DNA from 2 places in the Pseudarthrobacter oxydans genome. Region 2 is predicted to be linked to the other one. Evidence: predicted binding sites of a transcription regulator. Region 2 holds the regulator's gene; the other holds the start of a gene.
The links. The regulator HrcA, encoded in region 2, represses chaperone genes, less so after heat shock. The targets are predictions, from matches to a motif close to TTNGCACTCGNNNNNNNCGAGTGCNAA.

Region 1 (8,462 bases), 760 kb from region 2:
CTCCCTTGCCGGCATCGACCGGCTCCTGGCGGGCCTTGGGAGGGTTGAATCGGACGAGGCCATCGCCGTTGAGGGCGTTTCAGGGAGTTAGGCAGGGGAACTCCCTGCCGGAGCCTGCTACTTTGCCGCCGGCAGCGTGGTGCCAGCGCGCCGCCCGACCTCCATGCCCGCGGTCAGGCCGAAGATTTCGACGCTCACGTCCTCGTCCCTTTGGATGTCTGTAACCGTGACGGAGCGTGCCGTCTTTTCGATCCGGCCGACCGGCATGCCGTTGATCGCGACAGCCCAAGAGTCTGCGGCCGGGTCATCGGACTCCCAGGTGACCTTGATTGTGCTGATTCCATTCACCGTGGTCAGGGCCTCGGCCTGGACATTTCCCGGCGGGGCCAGTTGCTGATGGAACGGCTTCGTGCTGACGTGAACGGGGACCCGGAGGACGTGGGTGCTGCCGATCGGGTTCGAGACCCGCAGCGCCAGTTCTCCCTCGAATTCATCCTCATAGGTGTGCTTGTAGGCCGGCCCGGTGGTCGTCGCATCGTAAGTGCCGTCGCCGTCGAAGTCCCACTCGTACTTGCTGATCGCACCGACGGACCCGGAGGCGTCGAAGGTGATCTCCATGCCTGGTGCGGCGTAGTAGCCGTTGATAGGAAACCTGGCCTCGACGCCGTTGTTCTTGCCCAGCGGGATGACGGTGACCTGCAGCGGAGAGTCCCCGCCCTGGCCGGTCGGCGGGCTGGCCTGGGGGGAGGCGGTGGCTGCAGGGGCCGGAGGAGGGGCTGCCGGGGTTACCTCCGGCCCGTACAGGGCACCGGGGCCTTCGGCACAGGCGCTGAGCATGAGCGCAAGCCCACTGGCCGCCAGAACTGCTGCGTTCCTGTTCATCGATCTCCCCATTGATCTTTTCCTTCAGGAAGAAGCATGCCCAGATAATGGCCGGTTGCGCTACGGGGGCGGCAACAAGATTGCCGCAATAAAGTCTGTGCCTACAGCCAGGCGCCCAAGGCGTGGCGTGCTCCAGCCTTGACCAGGCGTTCGGCGTCGTGTCCCAGGTCCAGGTTGAGCAAGAAAGTGCCTATCGAAACAGCACGATGGCCAGGAAACTCCTTCAAACGGTGGAGCTAAGGGGATTCGAACCCCTGACCTCTTCGATGCGAACGAAGCGCTCTACCAACTGAGCTATAGCCCCGGAACCATCCGCCCCTGCAGGTGCGGCACCGGTGACCCTAGGCTACAAATTTTCCGGGGAGAATGCCAAACCGCCATGCCGACCCCGGTTTACGGGAACCGCGCGGGTGGCCTGTCCGTACTGCCCGGGTCAGGCGCGGCGGCGCTGCAGGACGTCGTCGAGATTGCTGAGGGCGCTCTGCGCCTTGGAAAGCTGGGGCCCGTCCGCGGCAGCAGTACCCGCCGGCGGCTCGGCGGCAGCACCTTGCTTCAGGGACGGCTTGCCAACAGCCTTGGGCGATTCGGGGAGCTCCAGGGGCTCGGGGTCAGGGCGCTCGGCCTTGGCTGCCTCAACATAAACGGGCTTGGGGACCTCTACGGGCTCCCACGTGGCGGACGCCGGTGCAGCGCCCGCGGCACCGGCTGCTGCGGCGCTCGGATCCCCCGCGGCGACCGCGACCGCAAGTGCAGCCTCGCGCAGTTCCACTGCGGTCAGCGGCTTTACCTTTGGCTGGTGCGCCTCGGCGTCGAAAAGCGGGTTGTCCGGCCTGGCCGGCGCTGCTTCAGGCCTCGGCGGGACATTCCCGGCAGCCTTGGACTGCCGGGGCGGTGCGGTCATCGCGGACCGGAAGGCTGCGTTGACCTTGGCTCTCCTGTCCCGGACAGCCAGCCAACGCAGGAGGACCACGGATCCGGCGGTAAGTCCGAGGCACGCCAACGGAAGGACCGGAGCGCCCAGCCCGAAGAGGAGGAGCACTCCGGAAACGAATGCGGTGGCCAACGACAGCAGCCCGATGAGGGCGAGTGCCGTCCGGCCATAGCGTATGCGGAACTTGGCCCCGGCCGGCGTGCCGGCAGCAGCGGTCCCGGGTCCGGCGCTCTTCCTGGTGTCCATGGCTTTCTCCTGCTGGGCGGCAACGTTCATAACCAAAACGGCTGGCGATTCCGGTGTTTCATCGGCTGCGGCGTCTGCCAGGAAATCGCCGGCGGGCTGGAACTGGTGCCTGCGGTTCCGGAGGACGTAGGGCGCAACCCACACAATCCAGAGCACAACGGCAACCACAAGGATCACTGAGCTGCTAAGGGGGAAGTCCACACTCAAAACCGTATGAGCATCCGGCCCGCTGCGGCAGCATTAGCTGCGGTGTGTCGTGGCGCAGACGGCAATTCACTGGATTTATGACCGGTGTGAGGCAAGCCACGGCCTAAGTAGTCCCTCCGGGACCTCTTCAGACGTCAAGGCAAACGAGCGGTGGTCGGCCCATTCACCGTTGATGTGGAGGTAGCGCGGCCGGTAGCCTTCGTCCCGGAACCCGAGTTTCTCCACCACCCGGAGGCTGGGTCCGTTCTCTGGCCTGATGTTGATTTCCATCCGGTGCAGGCCCAAGGTCTTGAAGCAATGGTCCGTCACCATGGCGACGGCGGTGGGCGCGATGCCGCGGCCCGCACAGGCCTGGTCCACCCAGTAGCCGAGGGTTGCCATCATGGCCGAGCCCCAAACGATCGACGATACGGTCAGCTGGCCAACAATGGGCGGCTTGACGCTGCCGGGCCGCCTCTCGGTGATGAGGAAGGGCAAAGCCGTTGCCTGGGCCGCCTGCGCCTTCAATGACCGGACCATCTGCCGGTAGTCCGGCAGGCCGCCGGATGGATCCGGGTTGGATGCTTCCCACGGCGCCAGCCACTGGCTGTTGCGGGACCTGACTTCCGTCCATTCCTTCTTGTCCCGGTACCGGATGGGCCGCAGGACCAGATCCCCGCATTCCAGGGTCACGGGCCAGATGGGACCAGGGCGCATGGCGCTACTTGGACAGGCCGGCGGTGAAGCCGGGCAGCCATTCCCGCAGGCCGGGGCCGAGGTCCTCGCTGTCAATGGCCAGCTGGACGCAGGCCTTGAGGTAGCTGAGCTTGTCCCCGGTGTCGTAACGCCGCCCCCGGAACACGACGCCGTAGACACCGTGCCCTTCGCCGTCACCGGTGGCCAGTTCCTGGAGGGCGTCTGTCAGCTGGATTTCGCCGCCCCGTCCCGGCCCGGTGCGCTCAAGGACGTCGAAGACGGCCGGATGGAGTACGTAACGGCCAATCAGCGCCAGGTTGGAGGGCGCTTCCTCCGGGCTCGGCTTCTCCACGAGCCGGTTGACCCGCACGTATGATTCGCCGTCGATCGGTTCGATGTCAGCGCAGCCGTAGGCGCTGATCTGCGAGGCTTCCACTTCGATCAGCGCGACGACGGAACCACCGGTTTTGGCCTGGACATCAATCATGGTGCTGAGCAGTTCGTCCCGGGCATCGATCAGGTCATCGCCCAGCAGCACGGCGAAGGCTTCGTCGCCAACGTGCTGCTTCGCGCGGAGTACGGCATGGCCCAGTCCGTGCGGGTCCCCCTGCCGGACGTAGTGGATGTCACCCAGGTTGCTCGCAGCCTGGATGGACGCCAGCTTCTCGGTATCCCCCTTGCCTTCAAGGGCGGACTCCAGGGACGGCACACGATCGAAGTGGTCTTCCAGCGCCCGCTTGTTCCGCCCGGTGATCATCAGGACATCGTTGAGGCCGACGTTCACGGCTTCCTCAACCACGTACTGGATGGCAGGCTTGTCCACAACGGGAAGCATTTCCTTGGGCATCGCCTTGGTTGCCGGCAGGAACCTGGTGCCAAGTCCGGCGGCAGGAATGACAGCTTTGCGTACTCTCGGATTACTGGTAGTCACCGGACTAATCTAACGTCAGCGTCAAGCATTCAGTAATCAGGGGATGGCCGACGCCATGCGGCAGCTACGGAGGAAACACATGACGCTTGAGGATTCAAAGGCGGCCAAGGACGAGATACGTGCTGCCCATCGCCGCCGTCGTGCTTTACTTACGCTCCAGGAGCGGCAGGATGCCGGGGAAGCCTTGGCGAAGCACGGGGCAGCGTGGGCAGATTCGGTAACCCGGGGGAAGGCAGCGACGGTCTGCGCCTACCTCGGAGTCGGGGCGGAACCGCCCACGCTGCCGCTGATCGCGGCCCTCCACGACGCCGGCCACAAAGTCCTGCTTCCCGTCTGCGAGCCGGGGCGGGAGCTGAAGTGGGTCTTCTGGGCGCCGGGCGTCGATCTGGTCAAGAGCAGGTATGCCCCCATCCTGGAGCCCGTGGGGACACGGCACGAAATTGAGGTGGCCGGGGAAGCTGCCGCCCTCTTTATCCCTGCCACCGCGATTGACCTCGCGGGCAGCAGGGTAGGCCAGGGCGGAGGCTACTACGACAAGTTCCTGGGCCACCTCGAATCAGCCGGGAAGCACATTCCGCTGGCCGCGGTGATCTACGACGGGGAACTGCTGCCTGCCGGCAGGATTCCGGTGGAGGCATTCGACCGGCCGGTGCCTGGCGTCGTGCTTCCCTCCGGGTTCCGGAGCCTGGCGGACGCCGCCTGACCGGGGAAGTCCCCGCGTACGAGGATGGTAGAATTAGCACTCAGGCCCTGCGACTGCTAATGGACATCCATAATCCAGAGGCAGTCCGGGACCTCTCGTTTGCCCAAGAGGAGGAGCACCAGTGCCAACGTATGCGTACGCCTGCAAGGATTGCGGCCATGCCTTTGACATCGTCCAGTCGTTCTCGGACAGCTCTCTGTCGTCGTGCCCTGAGTGCCAGGGTACCCTGCGCAAGAAGTTCAACAGCGTGGGCGTTGTCTTCAAGGGTTCCGGCTTCTACCGCACAGACTCCCGGGATGCCAAGGGCAGCACGGCTTCTGCCGCTCCCGCTGCCTCGGCGGCAACGCCTGCGGCTGCACCAGCTGCTCCGGCTCCGGCTGCTGCCGCCAGCTGATCCGCGTTCCGCGGTCCAGGCTGCTGCCTGGCAGCTGACTGCGTTGTCCACATAGCTGCCGGCGCCCCTGCCGCGGCCGCCATGCGCGGCTTTAGCGTGGGCACATGCCTGCACACGGACAGCAACACCGGGTTGTATCAAGCGCGTCGCACGGACCTGGGCTCCCCGGGGCTTTACGGCGCAGTGGCGCCCACGGCGGGAGCCGCGCCGCCGGCCACAACGCACGCCGCCGCCCGCCGGCCCGCTTTGCCTCCTGGCTGGGCCGCAACAGGCGGCTGGCCGCCGCGCTTCTCCTTTGCGCCGCAGCCGCCATCACCGTCCAGCAACTTACGCCTGCACCGGTCTACACGGTGCCTGCGCTCGCCGCAGCCCGCGACCTTCCCGCCGGCACAGCCATGGCGGCTGCGGACCTCGCCTCTGTCCAGGTACCGCCGGGCATGCTGGCCGACGGATTCCTCAACGGACCGGGCGAGGCGGCCGGGAAACAACTCGCGGCGCCGCTGCGCAAGGGACAGCTGCTCACGGATGCCCAACTGCTTGGTCCGGGGCTGCTCGCCGGCACTCCCCCAGGGTCAGCGGCTGTTCCCCTTCGCATGGCGGATCCATCGTCCATCCAGCTCGTCTCCCCAGGCCAGCTCGTGAACGTGGTGCTAACGGCAGCCGGCGGCTACGACCAGCAAGAGCCACCGGAGGTCCTGGCTTCAGGGGTTCCGGTGTTGTGGACTTCCGGTCAGGGCGGGCAAGGCGGCCAGTGGCTGGGCACGGCGGAGACGGACGGACTCATAGTGGTGGCCGCCAACCCGGAACAGGCGGTTCGGCTCGCCGGCGCCTCCACCCAGGGAAAGCTGTTTTTCGTCCTGGTGGGGCCGTAGCCCTGCGAGCGATGGTCCGGGCCGGCGCGGAGCCACAGCGCCGGACTCCACGGACGCAGGCTCCTGCCCCGGCTGCGATCCTGCCTCAGCCCCAGTGCGGGGGTTTCTGTTCCTTCAGCCACGCATCGTGGTCGTCGTCTTCGCGGTCGCCCCAGCCCCGGGCTTCGTCTTCGGCCGCCTTGTTCGGCAAGGCGGACGTGCCAGGCAGGGCGGCCGTGCCCGGGGTGGATGCGCTGCCGGGAACGGGGCCGCCCTCCTGGTCCTGCCCGGCTGCAGCTTCTGCGGCGACGGACGGCTCGGTGTCCGAAGAGTCGTTCTTCTCGTGGTCCGGGGCCATGGCACCCGCCTCCTTGCTGTCCAGGCGTTCGGCCTGTGCTGGTTCATGGTCCGATGCCGCGCGCCGGGACACGGCATCGATTCCGTTGAGCGCCTGGTCCACGTCATCGTCCAGGAAGGCGATGGATGTGGACGTCCGCCCGGAGAGCGCGTTCTTTTCGAGGCCGAGGTATCCTGCGATGCGGTCGGCGCAGGCGGACGGATCCGTGAACACCTCGATGGTCCACAGCGGCATGTAGCGCCAGCCGAGGCGCTCCAGCAGCTGGGGGCGCAGCCGGCTCCGCTCCCGGACGCTCAGGGCGCGGTACTGTTCGGTGCCATCCGATTCAATCGCCACAGGCCAGGGGAGGTCGGCATCCTCCTGACCCATGGTGCTCAGCGGATCTGCGGCAGCCACCACGTCGATGGCGCCGTCATACTGGTGCCACACCCGGGCGCCCCGGGCGCGCAGGCGGTCTCCAAGGTCAGCCACCAGAGGATCGGCCCCAAGGGCCTGCTCGCTGGCCGCGGCCCGCGAGGCCGGAGTTCCGAGGTCCGTGTTTCCCGCAATTTCACGGTCAAGGAGCGAGTAGAGGTCCACGGCGCCGTGCGTCAGCCTGGTGTGGTCCAGGTCCTCGGGCCGGAAGCAGGTGAGAACGTGCATCGACCTGCGGGCGCGGGTCATGGCCAGTGCGAACTTCTCCCGGCCGCCCTCGGCGGAGAGGGGCCCGAAGTTGTGCAGGGCCCGCCCGTGCGGTGTGCGGCCAAAGCCGGGCGAGAAGATGACATGGTCGCGTACCAGCCCTTGGGCCCGTTCAAGATCGACAACGCGGAACGACTCGGGGCCGGCTCCGAAGAAGCCCGCCAGGGCCGGGTAGTTGGGCAGCTGGAGCCGGATGGATTCCCCGATCCTGGCCGCATGGCGGAGGCTTGCCGTGACCACGGCCAGCGACGTACGCGGGCGCAGCCGGGCGTGCTCGAAGACCAGCTGGACCACGCGGTTGACTTCCGCCACCACGGATTCCACGCCCTCATGGTCTGCACTGGGCAAGCCGGTGCCGTCCGGCAGGTACTCCACCAGCAGCGACCGGTCCAGTCCCGTGGCGGACTGACCCTCCGGGAGCCGGCGGAGGCCGCCGTCGTAAAAGTTCTTGCTCAGCTGCAGCACGAGGTCCTCGTCCACAGCCCGGTAGACGAAGTTGAGCCGCCACACCGGAAGTACCCTGGACAAGGCACCAAAGGCGCTCTCCACGCGCTGGTGCGCCGATTCGCCAGGCGCCAGGCGCTCGACGCCGACAGTAAACGTGCGGGGGCTGGCGATGCGGGAGTCGCCGAAGGCAATGACCTGCCTGGCGCGGGCGATGGACGGCAGCACCGCCTGGAGCGACGTCGCCTCGGCGTCCAGGATGACCACCGCGTCAAAGCGCTGCTCCGCCGGCAGCAGGCCGGTCATGAGATAGGGGCTCACGGACCAGACCGGCACCAGGGTTCCGATCAGTTCAGGCGCCTGCGCCGTCAGCGACGGCAGCGACACCCTGCCATCCTTGAGCAGGCTCCGGAGGAGATCCGCTTGGCGGGGGTGCGCGGCGATGGCGCTGCGCCACCGCTCGGCGAGGTCCCAGCGGAGGCGGGCGGCGCCGCTTGCAATGTGGGCGTTGTCCGCAAGGCGGTACTCGGCCTCCAGCTTCCGCAGCGCGTCGCCGTCGGACATGGCCAGATAGTCGTCGCCGCTGATCATCGCTTCAAGGGCGGACTGCCACCATGCCAGCTCAAGTTCGGCCCCCACGGAGCCTGCGGGAACCTCGCGCTCGGCGAGGTCGGCGAGGAGCTCACCGAGCCCGTGCTCGCGCATGTTCTCAACCAGCAGGGTGCGCTCGGGCAGTGTCTTCAGTGTGTCGGTATCCGCCACCAGCCGTCCAAGGCGCTCCATGAGCTCTTCGTAGCGCACGGCAGCCAAGGAACCGCCGGCCTCCGTGTGCCGCAGGGCCTCACCCAGGCGGGCCAGGTCGCCGTCCAGCGAACGGTACATCGCGTTCATCTCGGCGAGCCCGGACGGCACGGCGGGATGCCGCTGCGTGGTCGCATAGCCTGCCCACAGCGCCCGCTGCTCCTGCACCAGCAGCAGGGAGGTGTGAAGGTCGGCAATGTGGACCCCGGGCCGTACGTACTCCTTCGCGACCCTGCGCAGCCTTGAACGCTGCATCGAGGTCATCTCAATGCCGCGCTCCTTGCGCCAGGCCGAGGGCGCGGTGGCGGAAATGAGGTCCGTGACCGGGCGGTCGAAGATGTCCGGCGTGAACTTGTCC
Region 2 (8,462 bases):
GGCCAGGTAGGTCTTCCCTGTTCCGGCCGGGCCAATGCCAAAGATCACCGTGTTGTTGTCGATGGCGTCGACGTAGGTCTTCTGGTTCAGCGTCTTGGGACGGATTGTCCTCCCGCGGCTGGAAAGGATGTCGTGGGTCAGAACATCCACGGGGTTCTGCAGCGACTGGGTACGCAGGAGGGCCACGAGCTGCTGAAGGACAGCGGGACTGATAACCGTGCCGCGGGCCACCAGGCCGCGGACCTCGTGGAGGAGCCGCATGATGCGGGGCACGTCGCTGGCAGGACCAGTGATGGAAAGTTCATTTCCGCGGACGTGGAAATTGACGTGCGGGAACTGTTCCTCAATGAAGCGCAAAGCCTCATCGTGGCTGCCCAAGGACTGGACCATCTGGTCGGAGTTGTCGAAAAGTACAACCTCGGTACGGCTGCCGGGCAGGGAATGGGGAAACTCCCCCGCAGCGCCTTCGCCTGTGTTGAGCCGGCGCTTTCCATTCGCTGATTCAGTCATGGTGACGGCCCGCAGGCCCGTGATCCCCTCAAAGTACGAAAATAATGTCCACCGCAGGGCCGGCCACCGCATCCGGCGCGCCTTGCCCAAGCGGTCCCTCCATCTTACGCCAGTACGGCGTCAACACCGGATGAGGCAACCAGCCACGGACCAGGGCAAGGCGGCCTTCAGGCGCGGAGGCTGCGTCATTAGGTATCAACTTCATATCGGCCTCATATCGTTCCCGTTGCAGTTGGCCCCGGGGACCATGGCAGGGCCGTACGGTCCAGCGCCCTGTGCCATGCTGGAAATCCAGCTTCATTGCTGGACTACCGCCGCCCGGAAGCGGCCCAGTTGCGAAAGGACAGGCAACCAAACGTGCCGGCATCAGCTGCGCCCCTGAGGGCAGGACGACGCTGGGGCCGTGCGCGCCCTGCGGTCCTCGCAGTGGTTCTGGCAGTGGGCCCGCTCCTGGCGGGGTGCCTGGCCGAGCCCAATCCTGCACCTACCGGCCTCCTGAACTCCGGGCCTGCCGCCACCGGCACCGCACCATCCACCAGCGCCCCCCTTGAAACCACGCAGTCCTCCAACAAGGCGCCGGTGTACTGGATTGGCCGCACCGGCAGCAGCGTGTTCCTCTACCGGGAGTTCCGGGACGTGCCGGAGCAGGAAAACCCCGTGACGCGTGCCCTGCGGGCGATGATGAAGGATAAGCCGCTTGATCCGGACTTCTTCACCCCGTGGCAGAATCCCAGCAAGCTCGCCACCTCGATTTCCGGCAAGGACGTTATTACGGTGGACGTGTCCGAGGACGCGTTCAACAGCAACCTCGACGCTGACATGGCGGCCCGTGCCGTCCAGCAGCTTGTTTATACGGCCACGGCCGCTGCGGCCAGCTCCGGGCTCATTGACTCCGGGCAGCAGATCCGGGTGCGGATCCTTGTGGACGGGCACACGGACTACGTTGCTTTCGACCATATCCAGCTGGGTGACCTCATGACGAGGGGCGCGGGCATGGTGGCGCCCGTCTGGATCATCGATCCGCAGGAAAATGTGGAAATTGCCGACGGAAGCGTGAAGATCACCGGCCGCAGCACCCTGGCCGGCAGCAAGCTGCGCTGGCAGATCCAGCGGGCGGAGCAGGACGGCAACAAGGTACCGTTCCTCACCGGAGAAACAACGGCCTCCGCCCAGCCCGGACAGGGAGGGATCTTCACGCTTGCCCTCACGCTGCCTTCCGGCGACTACGAGTTGCGCGTGGCCCAGGCCGGCGCCGACGGGCAGCCGGACCAGAACGAGGACTCGCGGGCTTTCAAAGTCCGCTAGCCCGCACGCTGCAGCTTCGGCGGCCTGCTCAACCGGCAGGCTCGGCAGCATGCGCCGCCCAGCGGCCCAGGACGTCGCTGGCAAGCACGACGGCGGCGGGGCCGGCGGTGGATGAGCGCAGCACATGGTGCCCCAGCAGGGCCGTGACAGCACCCTTGCCGCAGAGCCGGGTTACTTCCCGGGGACTGATGCCGCCTTCCGGCCCAACGATCAGGAAGATTTCGCGGGGTTCCGTTGGGGTTCCGCCGCGCTGCCATGCTTCCAGCACTGTCCGCAAGGGCCTAACCGCGTCCTCGTGCAGGATGACGGCAAGCCCTGCGGCCTCCACGAGGCCGGCCAGCGCGGCGGTGTCGACGACGGGCCGCACCTCGGGAACCCAGGCGCGGCGCGCCTGCTTGGCGGCTGCCGTGACCACGGACTGCCATTTGGCGTGGGCCTTCGCGGCCCGGTCGCCTTTCCAGCGGACGATGGACCGTTCGGACTGCCAGGGTATGACGGCGTCGATCCCGAGTTCGGTTGCCGTCTCAATGGCAAGTTCGTCGCGGTCGCCCTTTGCCAGCGCCTGTACCAGCACCAGCCTTGTCCCCGGCTGCGGCTCAACGGCCAGGGAGGAGCATTCAACATCCAGCCCGGAGGGGGACGCCGCAAGCACCTTTCCGCTCATGCGCGTCCCGGCGCCGTCCACGATGTCAACGGGCTCGCCCGGGGCAAGCCGCTTCACCGTGACGGCGTGCCGCGCCTCGGGCCCCTCCAGGACAAAGACTTCCCCCGCCACCAGCTGGTCAAGGGAACCGGGAGGAGTGAAAAAGACCGGGTTGCTCACCGCTACAGGTTACCGAGCCGGTCCCGGAGCTTGGCGAACATGCCCCCGCTGGCCGCAAGCTTGCCCTCGGTGATCTGTTCACCGCGCATCTTGGCAAGCTGACGCAGGAGGTCCTCCTGCGCGGCGTCCAGCTTGGCGGGAGTCTCGACCTGGAGGTGCACTTTCAGGTCGCCGCGCCCGTACCCGCGAAGGTGGGTCACGCCAAGTCCGCGAAGGGTGATGATCTCGCCGGACTGGGTGCCCGGCTTGACGTCGATCTCCTGCGGTCCGTCGAACGTTTCCAGGCTCACCTCGGTGCCCAGGGCTGCAGCGGTCATGGGAAGGTGCAGGGTTGCGTGGAGGTCGTCGTTGTCCCGGACATAGGTGGCGTCGTTGTTCACGCGGATCTCGACGTAGAGGTCGCCGGCGGGACCGCCGGCGGGACCTGCTTCGCCCTGGCCGGAAAGCTGGATGCGGGTTCCGGTGGCTACGCCGGCGGGAACCTTGATGGTCAGCGAACGGCGGCTGCGGATGCGTCCCTGGCCGCTGCACTCATTGCAGGGGTCCTTGATGACGGTGCCGAAGCCCTCGCAGGTACCGCACGGGGCGGCGGTCATGACCTGTCCCAGGATGGAGCGCACGGCACGCTGGACCTGGCCGCTGCCGCCGCAGATGTCGCAGCGTTCCGGATGGGTTCCCGGCCGGCAGCACGAACCTTCGCAGGTGGGGCACGTGACGGCCGTGTCCACTTCCAGCTTCTTGTTGACGCCGAAGACAGCGTCGCGGAGTTCGATGCGGACACTGATGAGTGCGTCCTGGCCGCGCCTGACGCGGGAAGCCGGGCCCGTTGTTCCGCCGGCCCCGAAGAAGGTGTCGAAGATGTCCTGGAACGCGAATCCCTGGCCGGCGTAGCTGCCTCCGCCGAAGCCGTTGTCCGTGCCGTTCTCGTTGCCGGTGGTGTCGTAGACGCGGCGCTTCTGCGGGTCCGAAAGAACCTCGTAGGCGTGGGTCACGGCCTTGAAGCGGTCCGACGCGTCCTCACCCGGGTTGACGTCCGGGTGGAGCGTGCGCGCCAGCTTGCGGTAGGCCTTCTTGATCTCTTCTCCCGTGGCCTCCGGTGAGACTCCAAGGACGTCGTAGTGGCTGCTCAAAGTTCGTATCTCTTCCTTGTTGTACTGCCTGCAGTTGGACTGCGGGAAATGATCTGCATGCCCGGGAACGGGAAAACGTCAGGGTCCCAGGATCCGCGAAAGGTAGCGGGCAACGGCCCTGACTGCGGCCATGGTGGTGGGATAGTCCATCCGGGTTGGTCCCAGGACACCAATTTTCGCAATGTGGTCCGGACCGTACCCCGTGGCAACGACGGACGCCTCGGCAAGGCCGTCGTAGGGATTCTCGCGGCCGATGCTGACAGCCACCCCGCGGTGGTCCTGCGCCATTTCGCTCAGCAGGCGGAGCATGACCACCTGTTCCTCGAGTGCTTCCAGGACCGGTCCGATGCTGAGCGGAAAGTCCACGTTGGAACGCGCAAGGTTGGCGGTGCCCGCCATGACCATGCGGTCTTCCCTGCTGCTCTGGGCCAGGCCTTCGAGGCCGACGGCGAGGGCATGGGCGGCCTGCCTTTGCCCCGGGCCGGCTGTGGCCACCACTGCCGGCAGGGACTGGGCGAGCTGGTTCAGCGGAGTGCCGGCAAGGGAGCCAAGGAACCGTGCCCGCAGGGTGGCGAGGGCGTCGTCCCCCAGGTCCTGGCCGACGTCGATAACGCGCTGTTCCACTTTGCCGCTGTTGGCGATCAGCACCACCAGCACCTTGCGCGGCGCGAGGAGGACGAACTCGATATGGCGGACCAGTGCCCGGCTCAGGTGCGGATACTGGACCACGGCAACCTGGTTGGTCAGCTGCGACAGCAGGCGGACCGTGCGGTCAAGGACGTCGTCGAGGTCGTCAGATCCTTCCAGCAGCGACTGGATGGCCCTGCGCTCGGCCTGGGACAGCGGTTTGACCGCCGAGATCTGGTCCACGAACAGCCGGTAACCCTTGTCAGTGGGGATACGTCCGGCGCTGGTGTGCGGAGCGGTGATCAGGCCCTCTTCCTCCAGGGCGGCCATATCGTTCCTGATCGTTGCGCTGGACACACCGAGATGGTGCCGCTCCACCAGGGCCTTGGACCCGACGGGTTCCCGGGAGTGGACGTAGTCCTCCACGATTGCACGCAGCACTTCAAGTTTGCGTGGCTCGCTCACACTCCACCTCCATCCAGGGTTCGGGGCGGCCGCGCCGCCCGCGCTGTGCCACCTCAAGGGTTAGCACTCGACATGCCTCAGTGCTAACAGTCTATTATGACTCCCGCCGTTGCTAGCATTGGTACCGCTCCGGGCGAAATCCGGACCTGTGACCGAACGCTAGGCGGAGTGAAACCATGCAGTACCAGAACTGGGGCCCACGCGACTTGTCCGCTCCCGCAAAGACTGAACTGCCCGAGGTTCCCGTTGAACGGGGAATGGTCCTTGAGGACGTCCAGTCCGGCTGGGTGGGCGCCGTGACCCGGGTGGAAAAGTCCGGCGGCATGCACGTGGTTGCCCTGGAGGACCGGCGCGGTAAATCCCGGTCCTTCCGGCTTGGTTTCGGATTCCTCCTCGAAGGCCGGGCCATCAAGCTCCTGCCCCCGGCCCCGCGGCAGGCCGCCGGCGCCGTCGCCGGCCGGACCGCCTCCGGGTCCGTCCGCGTCGCCGGCCAGCGGGCACAGGTGGCCAAGGCCAGCCGGATCTGGGTGGAGGGAAAGCACGACGCCGAACTGGTGGAAAAGGTCTGGGGAGACGACCTGCGCGTGGAGGGCATCGTCGTCGAACCACTGCACGGCATTGATGACCTGGCGGGGGCCGTCGCAGCGTTCAGGCCCGGACCGGGCAGGCGCCTCGGCGTCCTGGTGGACCACCTGGTGCCGGATTCCAAGGAATCCCGCATTGCGGACGCCGTCATGGCCTCGCCGGGAGCTGCAGGGAACGTCCTGATTGTGGGTCACCCTTACGTGGACGTGTGGCAGGCCATCCGGCCCGCGGTCCTGGGCATTGAGCAGTGGCCGGTAGTGCCGCGCGGGCAGGATTGGAAGACCGGCATCCTCGCAGCGTTCGGCTGGCCCCATGCCACAAAGGAGGACATCGGGCTTGGCTGGCAGAAACTGCTCGGCGCCGTCCGAACGTACGCCGACCTGGAAGCCTCGCTGCTGGGGAGGGTCGAAGAAGTCATCGACTTCCTCACCGTGCCCTGAAGGACGGTTCTGCCCCGGCCCGCGCATCCCGGGCAGGTATGGGGCCGGTACCAAGTATTCTTGGTACTGCGGATCCTGCAACATTGCAGGCCGCCGCACCCAATAAGCTTTCTTAGCCGGCACCATTGCACTTCAGAAGGAACAGACTGTGGCAGAAAACGCACGTGATCACAGGGACAGCCCGGGCGGCCAGGGCCGTTCGGAGTACCACGGCGTTCCCGCGAATGCGCTGCCCCTGACAGCCAGCGAAGACCGGCAATGGGCCACCATGGCGCACTTCGGGGGCATCCTGGGCTGCGTTCCGTCGCTGCTGATCTACCTGATCTTCCGGGACCGCGGGCCCTTCACGGCACAGGAATCCAAGGAAGCCCTGAATTTCAGCCTGCCGCCCACCATTGCTGCCCTGCTGGCGAACATCCTGGTGGTCTTCGTCCCCGTGATCGGCAACATCTTTGCCGTCATCGCCACCCTCATCTGGATTGCGCTCACCTGCTTCTCGGTGGCGGCCGGCATCCATGTCAACCGTGGCCAGCCGCACCGTTACCAGTACAACCTGCGCTGGATCAAGTAGCGGCTGCACGGGTCCACGCCGGCGGGGTTCCCTGGCGGGCGCGGGCCCGCGTTGCTTTGTGCCGTTCAGTCCGGCAGGACCCGGCGGACCACCGCGTCTGCCAGCAGCCTGCCCTTGAGGGTCAGGACCAGCCTGCCCCTGAACGCGGCAGCAGGATCCACGAGGCCGTCCGCGATCAGCCCCGCAACCTCATGGCGTCCTTCTTGGCCCAGCGACGATACTTCGAGACCGGACTGGAGACGGGCCTCGAGCATCACACGTTCGACGTTCCGGGTCTCCTGGTCCAGGGTTTCCCTGCCGGCCGCCGGTGACACTCCCTGTGCGAGGCGTCCGGCGTAGGCCGTGGGGTGTTTGACGTTCCACCACCGCACGCCGCCCACATGCGAATGGGCGCCGGGGCCGATCCCCCACCAGTCGTCGCCCCGCCAGTAGGCGAGGTTGTGGCGGCAGGCCTGCTCCGGCGTGCGGGCCCAGTTGCTGACCTCGTACCAGCCCAGGCCGGCTTTGGTGATGAGGTCGTCGGCGAGTTCGTACTTGTCGGCGTGGTCGTCGTCGTCGATTCCTGGAACCTCGCCCCGGCGGATCTGGGCAGCGAGCTTGGTTCCCTCTTCGATGATCAGCGCATAGGCGCTGATGTGGTCCGGCTGGTAGGACAGTGCCGTCTCCAGGGAGTAGCGCCAGTCGTCCAGGGACTCCCCCGGCGTGCCGTAGATGAGGTCCAGGCTCACAGCCAGTCCCGCGTCCCGGGCCCATTGCACAACCTGCGGGACTCGGCTGGGCGTGTGGGTCCGGTCAAGCACTTTGAGGACATGCGGCACAGCAGACTGCATCCCGAAGGAGACGCGGGTGAAGCCGGCTTCCTTCAGGATGGCAAGGGATTCAGGCGTGACGGAGTCCGGGTTCGCCTCCGTGGTGACTTCGGCGCCGGCCTCGATTCCCCACTGTCCGATGGCGCGGCGCAGGATCAGGGCGAGGTCCTCGGCGGGAAGCAGGGTGGGTGTGCCGCCGCCGAAAAACACCGTGCTGAGCGGGCGCGCAGGAAGCCCTGATTCCGCCAGGACCCTGGCTGCCAGGGACACTTCGGAGGCGGCCGTGACGGCATAGGCGTCCTGCGAGGCCCCGCCGCCGAGCTCTGTGGCGGTATAGGTGTTGAAGTCGCAGTAGCCGCAGCGGACGGCACAGAACGGAATGTGGACGTAAAGCCCGAACGCCCGGCCCGCCGCACCGTCAGCCGCCTGGGGAGGCAGGAGACCGTCCGACGGCGCCGGGTCGCCGAGGGGAAGAGTGCTAGGCATTGCAGGGGCCTCCGGTGGCGCCGGCCGCTGTAACCACTACTTCTTGGCCTTGTCCTTGGACTCGTCCGTGGTGAGCGCAGCAATGAAGGCTTCCTGGGGGACCTCAACGCGGCCCACCATCTTCATGCGCTTCTTGCCTTCCTTCTGCTTCTCCAGCAGTTTGCGCTTACGGGAGATGTCGCCGCCGTAGCACTTGGCCAGGACGTCCTTGCGGATGGCGCGGATGCTTTCCCGGGCGATGATCCTGGAGCCGATGGCCGCCTGGATGGGCACCTCGAACTGCTGGCGGGGAATGAGTTCGCGCAGCTTGGTGGTCATCATGACGCCGTAGGCGTAGGCCTTGTCGCGGTGCGTGATGGCGGAGAAGGCATCCACCTGTTCGCCCTGGAGCATGATGTCGACCTTGACGAGGTCCGCCACCTGGTCGCCGTCGGCCTTCCAGTCGAGCGAGCCGTAGCCGCGGGTCTTGGACTTGAGGATGTCGAAGAAATCGAACACGATCTCGGCGAGCGGCAGGCGGTAGCGGATTTCCACCCGGTCCTCCGAGAGGTAATCCATTCCTCCCATGACGCCGCGGCGGCTCTGGCACAGCTCCATGATGGCGCCGACGAATTCGTTCGGCGCAAGGATGGTGGCCGACACCATGGGCTCGCGGACCTCGGAGATCTTGCCGGAGGGGTATTCGCTGGGGTTGGTCACGTGGACCACTTT

Region 1: SMD14_RS13965 (FmdB family zinc ribbon protein) is a predicted target of HrcA. The motif match lies at 4,609-4,635, and genes of this name have one in related genera.

What each region holds. Positions count from the first base shown of each region.
Region 1 is NZ_CP139438.1:3,073,784-3,082,245, forward strand. It holds gene SMD14_RS13930 (hypothetical protein) at 1-91, shown strand, start outside; gene SMD14_RS13935 (PKD domain-containing protein) at 118-882, opposite strand; tRNA gene SMD14_RS13940 (tRNA-Ala) at 1,114-1,186, opposite strand; gene SMD14_RS13945 (hypothetical protein) at 1,316-2,236, opposite strand; gene SMD14_RS13950 (GNAT family N-acetyltransferase) at 2,342-2,962, opposite strand; gene galU (UTP--glucose-1-phosphate uridylyltransferase GalU) at 2,967-3,872, opposite strand; gene SMD14_RS13960 (5-formyltetrahydrofolate cyclo-ligase) at 3,952-4,575, shown strand; gene SMD14_RS13965 (FmdB family zinc ribbon protein) at 4,697-4,969, shown strand; gene SMD14_RS13970 (RcpC/CpaB family pilus assembly protein) at 5,074-5,841, shown strand; gene SMD14_RS13975 (DUF4011 domain-containing protein) at 5,927-8,462, opposite strand, start outside.
Region 2 is NZ_CP139438.1:2,309,536-2,317,997, forward strand. It holds gene SMD14_RS10455 (PhoH family protein) at 1-510, opposite strand, end outside; gene SMD14_RS10460 (GerMN domain-containing protein) at 868-1,815, shown strand; gene SMD14_RS10465 (16S rRNA (uracil(1498)-N(3))-methyltransferase) at 1,844-2,638, opposite strand; gene dnaJ (molecular chaperone DnaJ) at 2,641-3,768, opposite strand; gene hrcA (heat-inducible transcriptional repressor HrcA) at 3,847-4,860, opposite strand; gene SMD14_RS10480 (DUF3097 domain-containing protein) at 5,037-5,885, shown strand; gene SMD14_RS10485 (DUF4870 domain-containing protein) at 6,034-6,456, shown strand; gene hemW (radical SAM family heme chaperone HemW) at 6,522-7,751, opposite strand; gene lepA (translation elongation factor 4) at 7,788-8,462, opposite strand, start outside.